Regions from separate parts of the Virgibacillus natechei genome, predicted to be linked through region 2. Evidence: riboswitches for the same ligand, from Rfam matches in the RefSeq annotation. Region 2 holds a riboswitch; each other region holds the start of a gene.
What was found. A riboswitch is a leader RNA that binds a small molecule or an ion and turns the genes downstream of it on or off. The one in region 2 is predicted to bind cobalamin.
Positions count from the first base shown of each region.

Region 1: another riboswitch for cobalamin. It lies ahead of OLD84_RS02050 (ABC transporter substrate-binding protein); the one in region 2 lies ahead of OLD84_RS10335 (DUF4430 domain-containing protein).
Region 3: another riboswitch for cobalamin. It lies ahead of OLD84_RS02875 (acyl-CoA thioesterase); the one in region 2 lies ahead of OLD84_RS10335 (DUF4430 domain-containing protein).

Region 1 covers NZ_CP110224.1:327,504-333,157, forward strand. The annotation lists gene OLD84_RS02010 (S9 family peptidase) at 1-371, shown strand, start outside; gene OLD84_RS02015 (DUF2812 domain-containing protein) at 523-1,068, shown strand; gene OLD84_RS02020 (autorepressor SdpR family transcription factor) at 1,297-1,578, shown strand; gene OLD84_RS02025 (SdpI family protein) at 1,575-2,168, shown strand; gene OLD84_RS02030 (zinc ribbon domain-containing protein) at 2,195-2,380, shown strand; gene OLD84_RS02035 (hypothetical protein) at 2,472-2,657, shown strand; gene OLD84_RS02040 (PadR family transcriptional regulator) at 2,834-3,163, shown strand; gene OLD84_RS19420 (DUF2812 domain-containing protein) at 3,163-3,402, shown strand; gene OLD84_RS02045 (hypothetical protein) at 3,332-3,649, shown strand; cobalamin riboswitch at 3,849-4,034, shown strand; gene OLD84_RS02050 (ABC transporter substrate-binding protein) at 4,165-5,130, shown strand; gene OLD84_RS02055 (FecCD family ABC transporter permease) at 5,147-5,654, shown strand, end outside.
Region 2 covers NZ_CP110224.1:1,972,660-1,978,313, forward strand. The annotation lists gene OLD84_RS10315 (CPBP family intramembrane glutamic endopeptidase) at 1-138, opposite strand, end outside; gene OLD84_RS10320 (RecQ family ATP-dependent DNA helicase) at 138-1,670, opposite strand; gene OLD84_RS10325 (YpbB family protein) at 1,684-2,736, opposite strand; gene OLD84_RS10330 (ECF transporter S component) at 2,871-3,386, opposite strand; gene OLD84_RS10335 (DUF4430 domain-containing protein) at 3,391-3,813, opposite strand; cobalamin riboswitch at 3,980-4,162, opposite strand; gene OLD84_RS10340 (ATP-binding protein) at 4,216-5,654, opposite strand, start outside.
Region 3 covers NZ_CP110224.1:498,075-503,728, forward strand. The annotation lists gene OLD84_RS02870 (Vga family ABC-F type ribosomal protection protein) at 61-1,638, opposite strand; cobalamin riboswitch at 2,001-2,184, shown strand; gene OLD84_RS02875 (acyl-CoA thioesterase) at 2,306-2,776, shown strand; gene OLD84_RS02880 (amidohydrolase) at 2,835-4,022, shown strand; gene OLD84_RS02885 (TetR/AcrR family transcriptional regulator) at 4,089-4,316, opposite strand; gene OLD84_RS02890 (hypothetical protein) at 4,449-4,616, shown strand; gene OLD84_RS02895 (YaiI/YqxD family protein) at 4,674-5,120, opposite strand; gene OLD84_RS02900 (hypothetical protein) at 5,481-5,654, shown strand, end outside.

The DNA.
Region 1 (5,654 bases), 1.6 Mb from region 2:
ATTTCAAAGCCGTCGTCGATATCTTCGGGCCGTCTGACTTATTCACATTCATAAATTCCGTCCCAGCCCACTGGAAACCAATCATGGAGCGCTGGCTAGGGGATCCGGAACGTGATAAAGAGCGTTTTATCAAGGATTCACCCGTAACGTATCTGGATGGCATGACAAAGCCAATGCTCGTTATCCAAGGGGCAAAAGATCCACGTGTCGTCAAAGCGGAATCCGACCAAATCGTCGCCAAGCTTGAAGAAAAAGGCCGCGACGTGGAATATCTTGTGCTGGAAGATGAAGGGCACGGGTTTTCAAAAAGAGAGAATGAAATTAAAGTGTACAGCTTGATGCTGGACTTTTTAGAGAAGCATCAGGGGTGAAAAGATTAGCAGAAGCGAGCGCATGGATATGTTCCTGCGCTTTTTTGCTTTTTAACGAAGACCGTTGATAAAAAACGTGTAATAAATGGCTACTTTAAACGTAAGTATAATAAGTAAGCAAGGCATCAAGTTGTTTGAAAGGAGGGGTTTTATGATGAAGAAGATCTTCAGGCCATTTTGGAGTTATGATCTAAAAAACACGGAAGATTGGCTTCATTCAATGGCATTACAGGGATATCACTTTAAAGAGCTAAATACGGTAACCCGTCGTTTTACCTTTGAAGGAGAAGGCCTCCCACAAGCTATGCACTATCACATCGAATATGATAAAACACAGACAGGTATATTACCTATCGCTCTAAAAAATGATGGATGGGCGCACGTATTCCACCATCATAAATGGTATGTTCTTAGCAATGAAAAACCAGTTGATGAACTAAATTGCTATCCTATTCGTAATGGGATAATCAAGCGCAACCGTTCCATGATGTACCTCTTTACTAGTATGTTTATCTATATATTGCTTACATCTTTACTGTTTATTTTTATGAGTGGTTTCATGCTGTATTTCGGATATTCTTTAACGATTGAAGCAAACGCGTTTTGGATTTCAGCACTTATTATTGGTTTATTCCTTTGGGCACTGGCCCCCTATTCAACCATTAAACTTTATAAAACGAATAGTAAATATTGGTGACGTATTTTGTTTTACAAATAGTAAAAGGAAGCGCAAGGATATGTTGATGTCCTTGTGCTTTTTTAAGAGTTCCTGCTATCTTATTATGGTTCTCTTTTGAGGTGCAAACAAGAAAGAGGTAATGCAAATCATATACAAATATGGTGTGCCTATTGACATTATAATTCATTCAATTATAATTTAAGTAATTAAGTAAATACTTAAATATAGGTAAATGGAGGAAAAAGGTTGTCTGTCAATGAATTATTTAAAGCTCTGTCTGATGAAAATAGAAGAAAAATATTAGACCTTTTACGGAAGGGGGATTTGACTGCTGGAGAAATTGCCGAGAATTTTGAAATGAGTAAGGCTGGAATATCTCAACACCTATCTGTTTTAAAGAATGCTGAATTAGTATATGCCATAAAAAAGGGACAGTATGTTTATTACTCTTTAAATTCAACCGTTTTTCAGGATGTTTTGAAGTGGATTGTTCAGTTTAATTCCAACAAAAAAGGGGACGAAAAATGATGAAAACAGTTTGCATTGGCTTCCTTGTTTTATTATCTTTTGCCGTTAGTGTTTTTTTGCTTTTCTCAAATATAGCAATAGAAACGTCATACGGGGCAACTGAAGTAATATTATTTAGTGTTCCATTCGCAATGTGTGTAGTGAACAGTAATTTAATTATTATTCCAAAACTCATATCGTTTCAAAGCTCTTATACTCGATATAAAAAAGGAATCGAGAGCATTTTCTTATCAGTTACTATAATTCTGTTTATACTTCATCTTGGTTTAATTCTATTGGTAACAGGTATAGAAGTTAACCTTTTATATTTAATACCTGTTAGCGTAGGTATCGTACTTATCACCACAGCTAATACGCTTCCAAGGTTTCAACTTGATCCAAATAAGACCAAGGAATATACAAAAAATTCTAATCAACTATGGAATATTGTAATACGTCCAATTTCTTTACCTTTGTTCATAGGTGGTCTCATAATGTTACTTTGTGTTTTTCTTCCAAGTAATCTGATGATGACTGGCTTCTTCCTTGTTCTTCTTTGTACATTAATTGTATCTTTTTATATGTCGTATAGAGCCAATCAATCATATTAAATCATTTGTAAATTGGAGGGGGTCCTTTGAACAGAGCTAAGATTTGCCCAGAATGCGGTTCAAAAGAGATGAAAATGGGGGAATTCAAAGGATATGGGTCATTGTTTAAGAGAAAGGCAATTATAAAGAGTTCTGAAGTTGATGCTTATTTTTGTGTGAATTGCGGTTATGTATTAACTCTAAAAGTAAGAAACCCAGAGAAATTTTTATGATTTCTTTCTGCTTGTGGGGATGTGAATTATTATGAAGGGGAGCCGCTGGTGGAGCATGATGAAGTCATTGAAATGATGCGGAGGAAAGTCAATGAGTCAAAATAGAAATATTACACTTGTGCTCCAAGAAGAGCAAACAAGTATTAGAAAGGAAGTAGAAATAAACCCCGAGCTTAAAAAGATGATACAGGAAAGTAGAGAGGAATATAGGCAAGGACTTGGCATGTCAACTTCAGAACTTCTTGAATCCCTGTCTTCTAAGGACTTTGAATTTTAACCAGTTTAAGTGATCACCAACAAATACAAAGCCTTAATTATTATTGTTTGAAATAGAGGAGTGCAGGAGTGTTCCGAGTCCTTGCGCTTTTTTTGTTAATGGAAAAATACCCATTTGACATCTATATCACGATGCGATATAGTCACACCACGATATATAAGGCAGGTGGGGAGAAAATGGAACTTGAAAAAGCATTCAAAACGTACATACCAATGACAGAGACCGCCTTCTATATCCTCCTGTCGCTGACAGAACCGAAACACGGCTACGGGATTATTAAACATGTCGAGGAGATCACAAACAAACGCATTCGCTTGGGATCTGGTACGGTTTACGGAACACTCACGAAAATGCAAAGAGACGGTATTATCACCGTCTACGCAGATGAAAAAAGGAAAAAAACCTATGAAATAACGAACGCCGGAAAGAAACTAATGTTAAAAGAAATAAAAAGGCTTAAAGAACTTCATGAAAATGCGCTGAGATACGAGGGGGAGTTTTTGTGATGGTAAAAATATTTCTGCCATTTTGGAGCTATGATGTGGAGAAAACGGAAGAATGGCTTTCTTCCGTGGCGAAACAAGGGTATCATTTGGTGAAAATCAATACATGGACACGACAATTTTATTTTGAAGAAGGAGCCCCCAAAACGATCACTTATAGGATTGGATTCGATGCTATCAAAGTGGTCGATATGGGCAGATGTTTACACAGAAGGAGAAGCGCGACCAGAGCTTTACAGTGATAGCACACATATATTGAAACATGCTAGACGTGTTGCAATCACCTATTCGGCTTTATATGGCTCTGTTATGTTCATGATGGTAGGAGTTATTGCACTGAATCTTAATTATGCAATAAGGTCAGGTGTGGATGGTTTAGAATTGATGCTTTTTATTTTACAGGGAGTCCTTCTTGCTCAATTTGGTATGTTTATGCTCAAATCACTGTTGTATTATAGACGGGTGAAGAGGAATGTAGAGTATAGTTAAGGGGTGAGTATGGTTGTTACAGAAAAGTAATTATCTCCATGAACTTGATGAACCATTTCTATTAACCCTTAATAAAGAGGCTCGTTGCAATACGTCGAAGTATTTCGACATAAGGAGGCTCACGTCAAACAACAATCTCAAAGCTAAAAAGAATGACAAATTTTGCAAAAATATGTATACTTATTTAAGTAATGAATAATTAAATATCAATGGTTCAGGTGATTTCAATTTCTGAAATCTAATAGGGAAGTTGGTTCGATTCCAACGCGGTCCCGCCACTGTATATGTGAGCTAGCTGTAATGACCACTGTGCATTTCTATGTATGGGAAGGGGCAGCAAGTGATGACCATAAGCCAGGAGACCTGCCTGTAACCAGACGCGCACCAAACCTACGAGGAATAGGGGGTGTAATCGGACAGGTTTATTTTCTTTGGGCTGCCCTTTTACATATCCATCTTCATTTCTCGTGAAGATGTTTTTTTATTTTCATACAAATACGACAGGGGGTACTAACGTGAAAAAGGTTTTATCATTTTTATTTGTATTACTACTTACATTAGCTCTGTTAATCGGTTGCAGCTCTGAAAACTCAGATACCGAAGATGACAGTATCGAACAAACAGAAGAAGCAGCATTTCCACTAACGGTCACAGATGCGCTTGATAATGAAATGACGATTGATGAGGAGCCAGAGCGTATCGTTTCGGTGATTCCAAGCAATACAGAAATCGCCTTTGCGCTTGGATTGGGGGATGAAATCGTTGGTGTCTCAGACCATGATAATTATCCCGAAGAAGTAGAGGAAAAAGAGGCAATTGGTGGTTTGGAAATGAATGTGGAAGTAATCCTTAGTCTGGATCCTGATCTCGTTCTTGCCCATGGATCCAGTTCCGAAGCCTCGCAGGAAGGGCTGCAACAGATTCGTGACTCCGATATTGATGTATTTGTTGTAAATGATGCACAGGATATCGAAGGAACTTATGAAGCCATTGAACAAATTGGCCAGGTAACCGGTACACCAGATGAGGCAGAAGAAATCGTCAGCGATATGGAAGACGGATTTGCTTCATTAAGTGAAACGGCAGAGGAAATTGATGAAACGGATCGTAAATCGGTCTTTTTTGAAGTATCACCTGAACCGGACCTTTTTACTGCAGGACAAAACACATTTTTCGATTCACTCTTACAAGTTATTGGTGCAGATAATGCAGCTGAAGAACTAGATGGTTGGGTGCCAATTGATCCAGAGTCGATTGTGGAACTGGACCCTGACGTTATTATAACGACATACGGGCATTATTCGGACGATCCAGTAGAGCAAGTAGTAAGTCGTGACGGCTGGGACTCCATGGACGCTGTTGAAAATGAAGACGTTTATGATATACATTCCGATATTGTAAGTCGTCCGGGTCCGCGTTTAGTTGAGGGTGCAAGGGAGATTGCTGAAGTTGTTTACCCGGAATATTTTGAAGAAGAGTAACTATGTATTTGCCTATATGCTTGCGCTCGCATTTTTAATTATTTCCATGCTTACCGCTATATCGGTTGGCAGTGTGTCCGTTCCTGTTTCAGATATCATAATGATTATTGGTGCACAGATTTTTCACTTACCGATAGCTGAACAGGTCGATGCGACATATAGGAATATTGTTTTTGAAATTCGCCTGCCCAGAGTACTTCTTGCCGGTTTAGTTGGAGCCTCTCTTGCGATTGCGGGAGCGGCCTTTCAAGGCTTGCTGCGAAATCCATTGGCCGACCCCTATATATTAGGGGTTTCTTCTGGTGCATCTGTTGGGGCTGTTGCAACATTGTTTTTTAATATTTCTATTCCGTTCCTTGGACTTTATACGTTGCCAGTTTTAAGCATTACGACAGCCTTATTGACTATTTTACTTGTGTTGTTTTTCGCACGTAAAGTGGACCGGACGATGCGGGTGGAGACGATTATTTTAACGGGAATTATTTTTAGCTCTTTTTTAGGTGCATTTATCTCCCTTATCATTG
Region 2 (5,654 bases):
TAACAGCCATTCACCTATATTTTCGAATAAAAATATACTTAATACGATCGCAAGAACTGCAAATATAAATTGCGACAGTAGTAATTGCTTTTTTAATTCTTCATCTGACATCAACTTGATCATTTCACTTTGTTTCATTATTCTTCTCCAATTAATAATAGGTTTTTCAATTTACTTTCCCATGTACCTTCAGGAATTGCTTTTATATTCTTCTGTTTTGGTTTCCAGTTAGTGAATGAGAACCCACAATTGCTGCAACATTGATATTTCGGTTTATTGTAGGAGGATTGAAAGCTCTTATATAAATGCTTTCTTAGACATTCACTCTCATGTATCCATTGCAGCATTTCTCGTAATTTATTTTCTTTTAGCAATGTTCTTTCAGCCCTATGGTTATTTATCCATTGAAACGCCTGTCTCCAATTTTCTTCGTGAAAAATAATATTATTTCCTTCAATCATACCATGTTTCTCAAATTGATACTGTAAAAACCGCCATTGTGTTTCACTTATTTGAAATAAATTTTCAGCACCATTCTTTGGAAGTTGATCACCAGCTTTATATAGATTTTGTAATTGTTGAAAGACTACTTTTAAATCCTCAAATGATGGAAGTTCTGATTTTATCATATTTTTTGGAAGGTAGATATCTTTCTCCGAAAAAAGCAATAAACTTGCACTTGTCTCTCCATCTCTTCCAGCTCTACCAACTTCCTGAATATAGGACTCTATTTGTAAAGGGAGATGGAAATGAATTACCAAACGAATATTATCTTTATTTATTCCCATTCCAAATGCACTTGTACAACATATAATATCTAATTGATCGTTCATAAATTGCTGTTGTATGGTAATACGGTCACCTTGTTCCATCCCACCATGATAATATGCAATTCTTTTGGAAGCTAGTTTTTCACTAAGAATTTTTGCTGTATCTTCAGTGGCTTGTCTGCTTGAAAAATAAATGAGTGTCGCAACGTTATAATGAGACAGCAAGTTAATTATTGTAGATTGTTTCTCTTTATCATCCATTACCCGTTCTACAGAAAAGCTTATATTGTCTCTGTCCATTGGATGCACATGTTTCGTGATGCTGGGCGTGTTTAACGCAGAAATAATATCTTGTTGAACAGCTGGGGTGGCTGTTGCACTTAAGGCTAATATGGATGGTTTTTTTAAAGTTCTAATAATGCTGTTCAACTTTAAATAATCCGGTCGAAATTCATGTCCCCATTGTGATATGCAATGGGCTTCATCAATAACAAATAAGCTTATATGCAACTGACGCAGACGTCCCAACACTTCTTCTTTTTGTAGGAGTTCAGGAGAAATATAGATTAACTTATATGTATGCAGGTTATCAAATACGAGCTTTCTGTCGGTAGGTGACATAAAACTGTTCAGGGCGACAACTTTTTTGAAATGGAAGGCTTTTAATTCTTTCACCTGATCAATCATTAAAGAAATTAAAGGTGAAACCACAATCGTAACACCATCTAACAGTGTTGCTGGCAGCTGATAACAAATCGATTTACCTGAACCAGTTGGCAGTACACCAAGAACATCTTTTCCTGACATAACATCTTCAATAATTGCTTTTTGCCCTAATCGAAACGATGTATAGTTAAAGTGAGTTTTTAGTTTTTCTTCCAATATATGTCGAGTACTCATTTTATTAATCACCTTACTTCAGAAATTTTTTTGCTTTAGCTAGTACCAAACGAATTTGAAAGTAACTTATTTCTTCATCCACTAATTGCATGATATCTCGCAGTTTATAGGAGTTTGCTTCCGTAACGGCATTTGTGATATCGAGTTGACTTTCTTCGCTTACATAATTAATAATTGAAAAATCAACATCATACAGTGCAATTTCCACAATGTGATCATAAATCGTGTTCGATTTTAAATTCCTAATACGGGAGATCTCATCAATAGAATGCTTTTTTTGTAAAAGATTATAGGTAGTGGCTGCTGAATTTGTTAATAATGTAGTATTCACAAGATCTTTGATAACCAAGCCCAAAATGGGAAAATTATTGTTATTTTCAATTGTTTCAAACATGCGATGAGTTATCGCTACAAGCATTAACTGTACATCATCTGGACTGAACTTATACGTATCAGCTAGTTGTGTAATACTCATACCATAATTTTTAAAGCCAGTTAATCGATCGATAAATAATTCAGCTTCCTGGTCAGATAGATTTTGTAAGAGGATATGTAACTCCTTATATATAACGGGTAATAATTTGGGTTCATGGGGTTTCATTTTTATATAAAATGATTTTACCCAATTTTCAATTGGCAGCTTATCAATTACTGGAATGAACGTGAAATAATTCATTTTACTATTGGTTAATGTTTGTATAAGCAATGTCAATCTATCTAAAAAGATAGTACCAGTATCATGATATTTTAAACCATTATAGTAATTAAATGGTAAATTTGGTTTATGTTTATGAAGCCAATCTTCTCCTGCTATAGTAGGCGTATATATGAGAGTAGTGCTAGTTTTCTGAAGCCTATCATAAGTCATCAATTCCCTTATTATAGCGTTAAATCTTTGCTGACTTAACCGTTTATGTACACCATAAAAGCTTGTAAGATTATATACATGCGCATCTTGAACCGTTTGAATAGATTTTTTCCCATTAAGTAAGTGATAGATGGACGCTCCTGTACGCTCTGTTCCGATTTGTGAACTGCAATATAATATAATTCCTTCTAACAACAAGGACGATCTTCCTCCTAACGAAACGATGACGGCTTAAGAATTGATATAGATTTTTTTGGTACGCCAATGTCATAGGTTTAAGTATTCCATCTAGTGTTACTATAGTATAAAAAAAGAAAAAATACCAACTTCAATTAGTTGGTATTTTGAATAACAAACCGGTTATCTGCATATTTTTTAAAATAATATGAAATAATCGGAAACAGTAAAATTATAAATACTGCATTCCCTATTGCATGGTTTGTATCAAAAGGCAAACCGGCAATATAATATGGCCAAAAATGTCCTGTTATTTGGTAAGTTGTTACGGATACGATAAAACCATATAAATACCCGCTAAATATTGCATATATTACGATAGTCCATATTGGGAGTTTTATTGGGATTTTCCCAATTAGACCACTTAAAAGTCCGATTATAGCCCATGAGACAACTTGCCAGATTGTCCATACACCCATTCCTAATAACATATTAGATAAAAATGTTGTTAGGAATGCTAGCAAAATGGCTGCCATAGGGCCAAGAAACAAACCACAAATAATGATTATTGAAGTAACCGGCTGTACACTCGGTAAGAATGCAAAAACAGACCTACCAACAACAGCAAGTGCTGCAAGCAATGCTAGTAATGTTAATTTATAAGTATTCACACGATCATTCCCAAGCTTGTAAGTCGAATGTAACCTCGTCACCAGGAGTTAATTCAAATTCCTCTGCTCCTACAGACCCCATTTCGCCATTTACAAAGAACATCCAAGATTTTTCCTCGTTTTCTTCTGGGGACACACCTTCAATGGAAATGATAAATCCCCCCTCTTCTTCTACGTCAAAGTTTTCTTTCAATACATCCATTAGAATAGCGTCTTCCTCTATTACAACCTCTTCTTCTGTAATGATTTCTTCTTCATTATCTTGGGAGATTGTCATTGAAGCTAATTCTTCATTTTGTTCCGAATTTTGATTAGCTTCTGCTTCTTCCCCTGTTTCGTTATTGGGATTTTCCTCTTCAGAAGCACAACCAACTAAAAGACCAATAACTACTAATACTGATGCTAAACGTAAAATCCACTTGTTCATTTTTCCCCATCCTTTTTGTTTTATTGTAATTAAGAATAGTTATGCGAATGGAAACTGCTAGAAAGAAAAAGCTAACCCTACTTCTAGAGTTAGCTTTCAGACAAACGAATTATAAATCACTATATTATATGTATTCGGTTGTCCCAATCGCTCATATCCTCGAAGGATTGAAACAAGAATTTTGGCAGGTCTACTGACTTATGATTAAACCTACTTCTAAGCCCTTCCCATATGAATAAGTCATACAGTGGTTTCGCTTATTTCGTAATCATTAACAGTTGCGAGGACAGTTCCAGATTTTCACTGGATTCCCTATTAAGTACAAACACCTAAAATTCAAGAAAACTGTATTCAATTTAATTACTATTAAATAATATCATACTTACATAACGAAAAACAGATTTAGTCGCTATTATTTTGTGGAATCTTAAAAGTAAAACTAGTTCCTTGGTCCATTTTACTGTTAACAGTAATAATTCCTTGATGTATATCAATCATATTTTTCGCAATTGCTAAGCCTAACCCAGTCCCTATTTTCGTTTTATTCCTTGTTCTAGCTTTATCTGCTTTATAAAAACGTTCAAACACAAAAGGTAAATCTTCTTCAGGAATGCCACTTCCGTTATCTTCAACAGTTACATGAAATTCATTTGTTGTAGATTCAATATAAACCTTAACAAATCCATTTTCAGCTGTATATCTTATCGCATTATCAATTAAATTTGTGAATACTTGTTCTAATCTGTCTGGATCTGCTATTATATTCGGTTCAGCTATATTCTTTTTAAATGATAATTCTATTTGATTATCAGTTGCTAACCCATTAAATTTCTTCATAATGCGGTCGACATATGTTTCTACATCAATGGTTTCCAGATTCAGTTGGATATTCCCTGCTTCCATCCGGGCAATATCTAATAACTCATTAACAAGTCGCCCCATACGTAATGATTCCTCATGAATAATTTGTGCAAGTTCATTTTTTTCCTCTTTACTATCAGCTATATCGTCAACTATCGCTTCACTATAGCCTTGAAGCATTGAAATTGGCGTACGTAATTCATGGGATACATTTGCTATAAAATCTTTACGCAACTTATCTGACTGTCTTTCCTCTGTCATATCTCGAATCACAGCAACTGCACCACGAACATACGACTGGTCATATAATGGTGTCATCAGCATCACGTAATTTCTTCCTTGTAAACTTATCTCATGTAATACTTGCGTCTCTCCATCAATTACGTTTTGCAAAACCTGATTCAATTCATGTGGTAACTTTTGATTTTCACCTGTCACCTTTATATTATTTTCAAAATACCAATTCTCAAAGAATTTTTCCGAGGGCGGATTGGTTACAATCATATCACCATTACGATTGAGTGTTACTACGCCATCTGCCATGGAACTTAAGATACTGGAAAGCTGTTCTTTCTCCTGACGTAAGGCGTTTATATGAAATTTAAGTTGTTGCCCCATTCGATTAAATGCTATAGCTAATTCACCAATTTCATCATTTGTTAATTTAGGTACCTTTGTATTAAACTCACCTCTCGTTAAGTCAAAGGCAGCCTCTCGCATTTTGATTAATGGTGACGTAATACGCGTTGATAAGAAGAATGCAAATATAGTAGTTAAGATGATAGCAATTCCAGCAGCTAGAAAGATTATCCTAGTAGTCTCTCCCTTGGTTTGTTCAATAACATCTAGAGACTGATATACAAATACAGCTGCGTCACTTGTTAATATTGGTTCGCCAACAATCATTGTTTCTATATCGCTCGCGGCTAATTCCATCTGTCTTCTTATTTGTTCGTTATTTATTAATACGTCTGTGAATT
Region 3 (5,654 bases), 1.5 Mb from region 2:
ACTTTAGAACACTAAACACTAGAGGCGAAGAAATAGCCTCTAGTGGCATGCCAAAGCAGATTAATCGCTGCCGTTCTCTAACTCTTTCTTTTTAGCCAATAGTTCCTGAAATTCCTGATCCAATTCTTCGGATGGATCAATACTTAGCCTGCTCAACGTTTCGGATATTTTTGTATCTAGTAGGAGTAATTCGTCTTCCACCGGGTCAGCTTCCACCTGTGAAACATGGTTTTTGTATGCATCATAGGTTCCTTCAAATAAATGAATCTCCTGATTTTCAATTGTTAAAACGCGAGTAGCAATATGCTGGATAAAGCGGCGATCGTGAGTAACAAGCAGTATGGTTCCCACGTAATCCAGCAGGAGTTCTTCCAAAGCTTCAACTGCTTCGATATCAAGAAAATTTGTCGGTTCGTCTAATAGTAATGTGTTTATATCGCTGACAAATAGTTTTGCAAAAGCTACCTTTACTCGCTCACCCCCACTTAAAATCCCTACACTCTTATAAACATCATCTCGAAAAAAGTGAAGCCGTGCCAGAACCGTTCGAATTAAGGTTTCGTCTTGATTAGAGGTTGAACGCACATTTTCTAAAATGGATGCATTCAGGTCCAACACATCTAAATTTTGGCTGAAATAACCAATTTTCATAGCAGGGGAGATGGTAATACCTTTGTCTTCATTCACTAACTTTTTCAATAAAGTTGTTTTACCACTACCATTTTTTCCGATGATAGCTATTTTGTCACCGCCTTTAATGTGAAAGTGCGTTTCTTGCCAAAGCGTTCGATCCGCTATCAATCCTGTGACATCGTTCCATCGTAGAACAATTCGGCCTGTGAATGTTTCGTCGTTAGGCAGATCCATCTTAATAGGCGAAGATTCCTTTATTTTCTCTACTGTTTGTAATTTCTCCAATCGAGTTTCAATGGCTTTTGCCGATTTTCGGAGCTTCTTCTGTTTATTTGCAAAATAAGGCTTTGCACCTATGGCATTTGCTTCTGAAGAGCTGACATTTTTTGGGGCCTTCGTTGCTCTATTTGCTTTTTTCTCTTTTAGCTCCAATGCATTTTCAAGTTGCTGTTTCTTTTTCACATAGTTTTCGTAGGCATTTTCCTGTTGTCTACGCTCTAATTCTTTTTGTGCGTCGTAATCCGTGTAATTACCTTTGTATTCCCTGAGTATTCCATCATCTATTTCCCATATTGTTGTACATAGGGAATCCAAAAAAGCGCGGTCATGGGAAACAATAACGAGAGCTGCTTGTCGGCGCAATAACTGATTTTCAAGCTTTTCAATATGTTCGGTGTCAAGATTCGTTGTCGGTTCGTCTGCCAGTAAGATGTCTGTTTTTTTGGCTAATGCTTGATTGATATATTCTTGAGTTACTTCACCGCCACTTTTTGTTGTATTTGTGTTTTTTAGCTGTGGAAGCAGCTCGCGTGTTGCGTTCGAAATGACTGCGCCTTCACTAGATTGTTTCTGCCCAGCGAGGACTTCTAATAAAGTAGTTTTGCCACTGCCGTTGGTTCCAACTAGACCAATACGGTCATGCTGTTGAATGGTTAAGTGTTCTGCATCCACTAATAATTGGTCTTTTACATAGATTTTTAATTCCCTAGATTCTAATAAAATCATCTATTCATCTCCATTTCATACGATACTTGGAGACAAAAAAGTGCCTCCTATCCATTTTCAGAATAGGAGGTACGAGTGTACTTATGTAGTTAAGAAAGTTTTCTTAACTGCCAAAAAGAGTTTTCTCCCTTTTGATAACCACACAAACCAATCCTATTCTGAAAAATCAAGTTGACGGCATACGAAATAAGCAGAAAAATCTGCTGAAAAAGAATGCCTTCACTTGTATGTTTTCAAAAAAATAGGATTAGTACTTCATGTAATTGGGTCACCCTTTACGTTTTTAGTTAGTGTTATTATAAATGAAATGGGGTATTCTGTCTATGGCTACATAATCATAATTAATGGTATACTACATACAACTAAATATTTTGCTTTATGGTGACTTTGATAAAAGTTGAAAAGGGAAGTTGGTTCGAATCCAACGCGGTCCCGCCACTGTGATGAGGAGAACTCTTTTGTAACCACTGTTTCAGCAAGTGAAATGGGAAGGGAAAAGGTTCGATGATTCTAAGCCAGGAGACCTGCCATAAGGAAGAACATTTTAATCCTACGGGAAATAGGAAGTTGTTGCGCTCATTTATTTCATAACAGATGAAACTTTTTATGCGCGCATGAAGCATCTTCTATTATTAAGAGGGTGTTTTTTTAATTAGGAGGTAATGTTGTGGAAAAGGTAGCTATTCAGCATTCAAAAACGATTCAAACGCGCTTGGTACTTCCACCGGATACGAACCATTTGGATACGATATTCGGCGGGAAAGTGCTCGCTTATATTGATGAAGTTGCAGCATTAACAGCAATGAAGCATGCAAAAAGTGCTGTTGTGACAGCATCCATTGATTCTGTTGATTTTCTTTCAGCAGCGAAAGTAGGGGATTCCCTGAAGTTAGAGGCATTTGTGACGTATACAGGGACAAGTTCGATGGAGGTGTATGTAAAAGTTACAGCACATGATTTAATTAAGAATGAAGAGAGATTAACAACAGAATCTTTTCTGACAATGGTGGCTGTAAACGAACAAGGTAGTCCCGTCCCAGTACCAAAAGTATACCCTGAAAACGAGGAGGAAAAACAGTTACATAGAACCGCTCCTTCAAGAAAAGAGAACCGAAAAAGACGAGCTGCTATTAGATAAATGGATAGGAAGGGTATAATATAAAATGTAGAGAATGCAAACGAAAGGAGTAATAAGCGTGAAAAACCAATTAATGAAAATGCTTACAGAGCGAAAAGATGAAATGATCGAAATTCGCCGTCACTTGCACGAGAATCCAGAGCTTTCTTTTAAAGAAGAAAAGACAGCTCAGTATATTGTTGATTTTTATAAAGATAAAGATGTAGAGATGCAAACCAATGTAGGGAATGGGCATGGAATTATTGTAACAATCGAAGGGGGGAAGCCAGGGAAAAAAATAGGATTACGCGCAGATTTTGACGCACTGCCGATCGTTGAAGAGGCGGACGTTCCTTTTAAATCAAAAAATGAAGGGGTTATGCATGCGTGCGGACATGATGGTCATACCGCTTACTTGCTTGTTCTTGCTGACTGCCTTATTCAATTGAAGGCATCGCTTTCAGGTGCAATTAAAATCATACATCAGCACGCGGAGGAAACACCGCCAGGCGGGGCAAAAAGTATTATGGAGTCAGGGGTACTTGATGATGTGGATAATGCTTTTGGCGTTCATTTATTTCCAACAGACCCTGCTGGAACAGTTGGGTACAGAAGCGGGTATACAATGGCTGGCAGATCTTATTTTAAGCTGGTGATTCAAGGGAAAGGCGGACATGGGTCTTCCCCGCATATGGCAAATGATACGATTGTCGCCGGATCCCATTTTGTTACGGTCACTCAAACCATCATCAGCCGACGCTTGAATCCTTTTGAAATGGGGGTTGTTACAATTGGCTCATTTGATGGAAAAGGGACCTTCAACGTGATTAAAGATCGAATTGAACTTGAAGGGGACGTCCGTTATATGAATAGTAAAACACAAGCGCGTATTGATAAGGAGCTTCATCGTATTGTTGCTGGGATCGAGGAGGAATTCGGTGTGGAGTGTGAGCTTACATACATAGATGATTATCCAGTCTTATTCAATGATCCTGAAGTTACAGAAGTCGTCAAATCAAGTTTGGAAAATATGAATGACCCGGAGATTAAGGAAGTTAAAGAATATCCGAAATTCTCCGGTTCAGAGGATTTTGCATACTATGCAGAGAAAATTCCAAGCACGTTCTTCTTCATTGGCTGTAAACCAAAAGGGGTAGAAGAGCCGTACTTTAATCACCATCCCAAGTTTGATATTGACGAAGATGCACTCCTCGTTGCTGCAAAAGCAGTAGGGCAGGTTGTGTGCGATTATTATGAATTGGAATAAATTAGGGTTTTTCGTTCCCCGAACAGTGCCTGTCACGTCCCGGAATTTGTCGAATGGAAGCGCCCATCATTTTTTGCTGATGGGCGCTTCGATAAGGAAATGATTTATCTCATCCACCATATAATCGGTAATTAGCTCGTCTTTGTTCTCATAGTATTTATATAAAGTACCTCGTGCAATATGTAACCGTTCAGCTACTATACGAAAGGTAAACCCGGCATAGCTGTACTCAAGCAGGGTTTCTTTTGTTGTTTGATATAATTCTTCCTTGGTAAATTTTCGCTCGCGTGTCATATACTCACCTCACGTTTTATAATAAAGGAATTCTTTTTGATCCATGAATTTGTTTGGTCTTCTTGGTATATTATAATGGAATTATGGGTGTTAATGAACATGTGCGTTTTTTAAAGTTAGGGGGATTCATAAATGGCTAACTGGTTGAAGCGAATTTTGGGTATGGAAAAATGCTATATTTGTAATAATAAGGCAGTTAAACCACGCATGTATATTAATGATGAGGGTGAAAAGGTTCCTGTCTGTTTTAAATGTGTAACCTATGCGGAAAGGCGCGCAATGAAAAAATCCAGTTATTAGGAATGTCTAAAAGATTTCCTGCTGATAAACTGAAGTTGGAATATAAAATTATTAAATTTAGTTTAATCCTTCAATTGTATTTCTAAAAAGTTTACTGAATTTTTCCCGGTCCTCTGCTGTGAATGGCTTTGGACCTTTTGTTCGTTTTCCGCTTTTTCTTGCCATGGAGCTAATGTAGCGTGTTTGTAAGAGGTGGTCGATATTTTCATTTGTATACGTGAAGCCTTTATGATGAAGTACGGTGCATCCTTTTGCTAATCCAAGTGATGCAAGGCCGTAGTCTTGTGTAATAATGATATCGTCTTTCTTGGCAAGTTTCATAATTTTATAATCCGCAGCCTCTGCTCCAGTATCAACATAAATAGTCTCCACTCCATCTCCCTCTTCATCGTGAGAAAAATGGGCAAAGCTTTTGACAAGAACGACAGGAAGTTGTGCGCCTTGGGCTATTGGGATGACGATATCTTTTACTGGGCTTGCATCTGCATCAACGTAGATCTTCATTGGATTCACCTATTTTTCGTATGTAAGTTGGTAGTATAAGATGATTTTAACAAATAAACGTGACTGAAGCGACAAAATGTATGTAATCGATCTGAACACATACCAGTATATTAGCTCAAGTTCACCATTAATTTCTGCAAAAAATTGTTGAATGAAAATCATCGAATGAATAATTCATCAATCAAACTGCAACATTTATAAGTTTTGCTATTTAAAAAGCATATAATGGAAGTAAATTAAAATGGCATACAATTTTCATGTGTTAATCTCCAGCGCAGTAATATACACCCCTAAATAAATGTTTTTAAAAATACAAACTGTGGTAACATGAAACGAAAGATTGTATAAAAGGAGAGTTATATGAGTAAGAAACAAGTATTTTACAGCATATTATTTGGTTTCTTGATTATTGGAGTTTTAAGGTGGTTAGGGTTACCTTCCGCAGAAAGGTTATTATCATTATTCGGAGAACCTACTCTATTCAAAGCAATCACTATTATAAACATCCTTGCTCTCCTTATATTTATGCTTTTT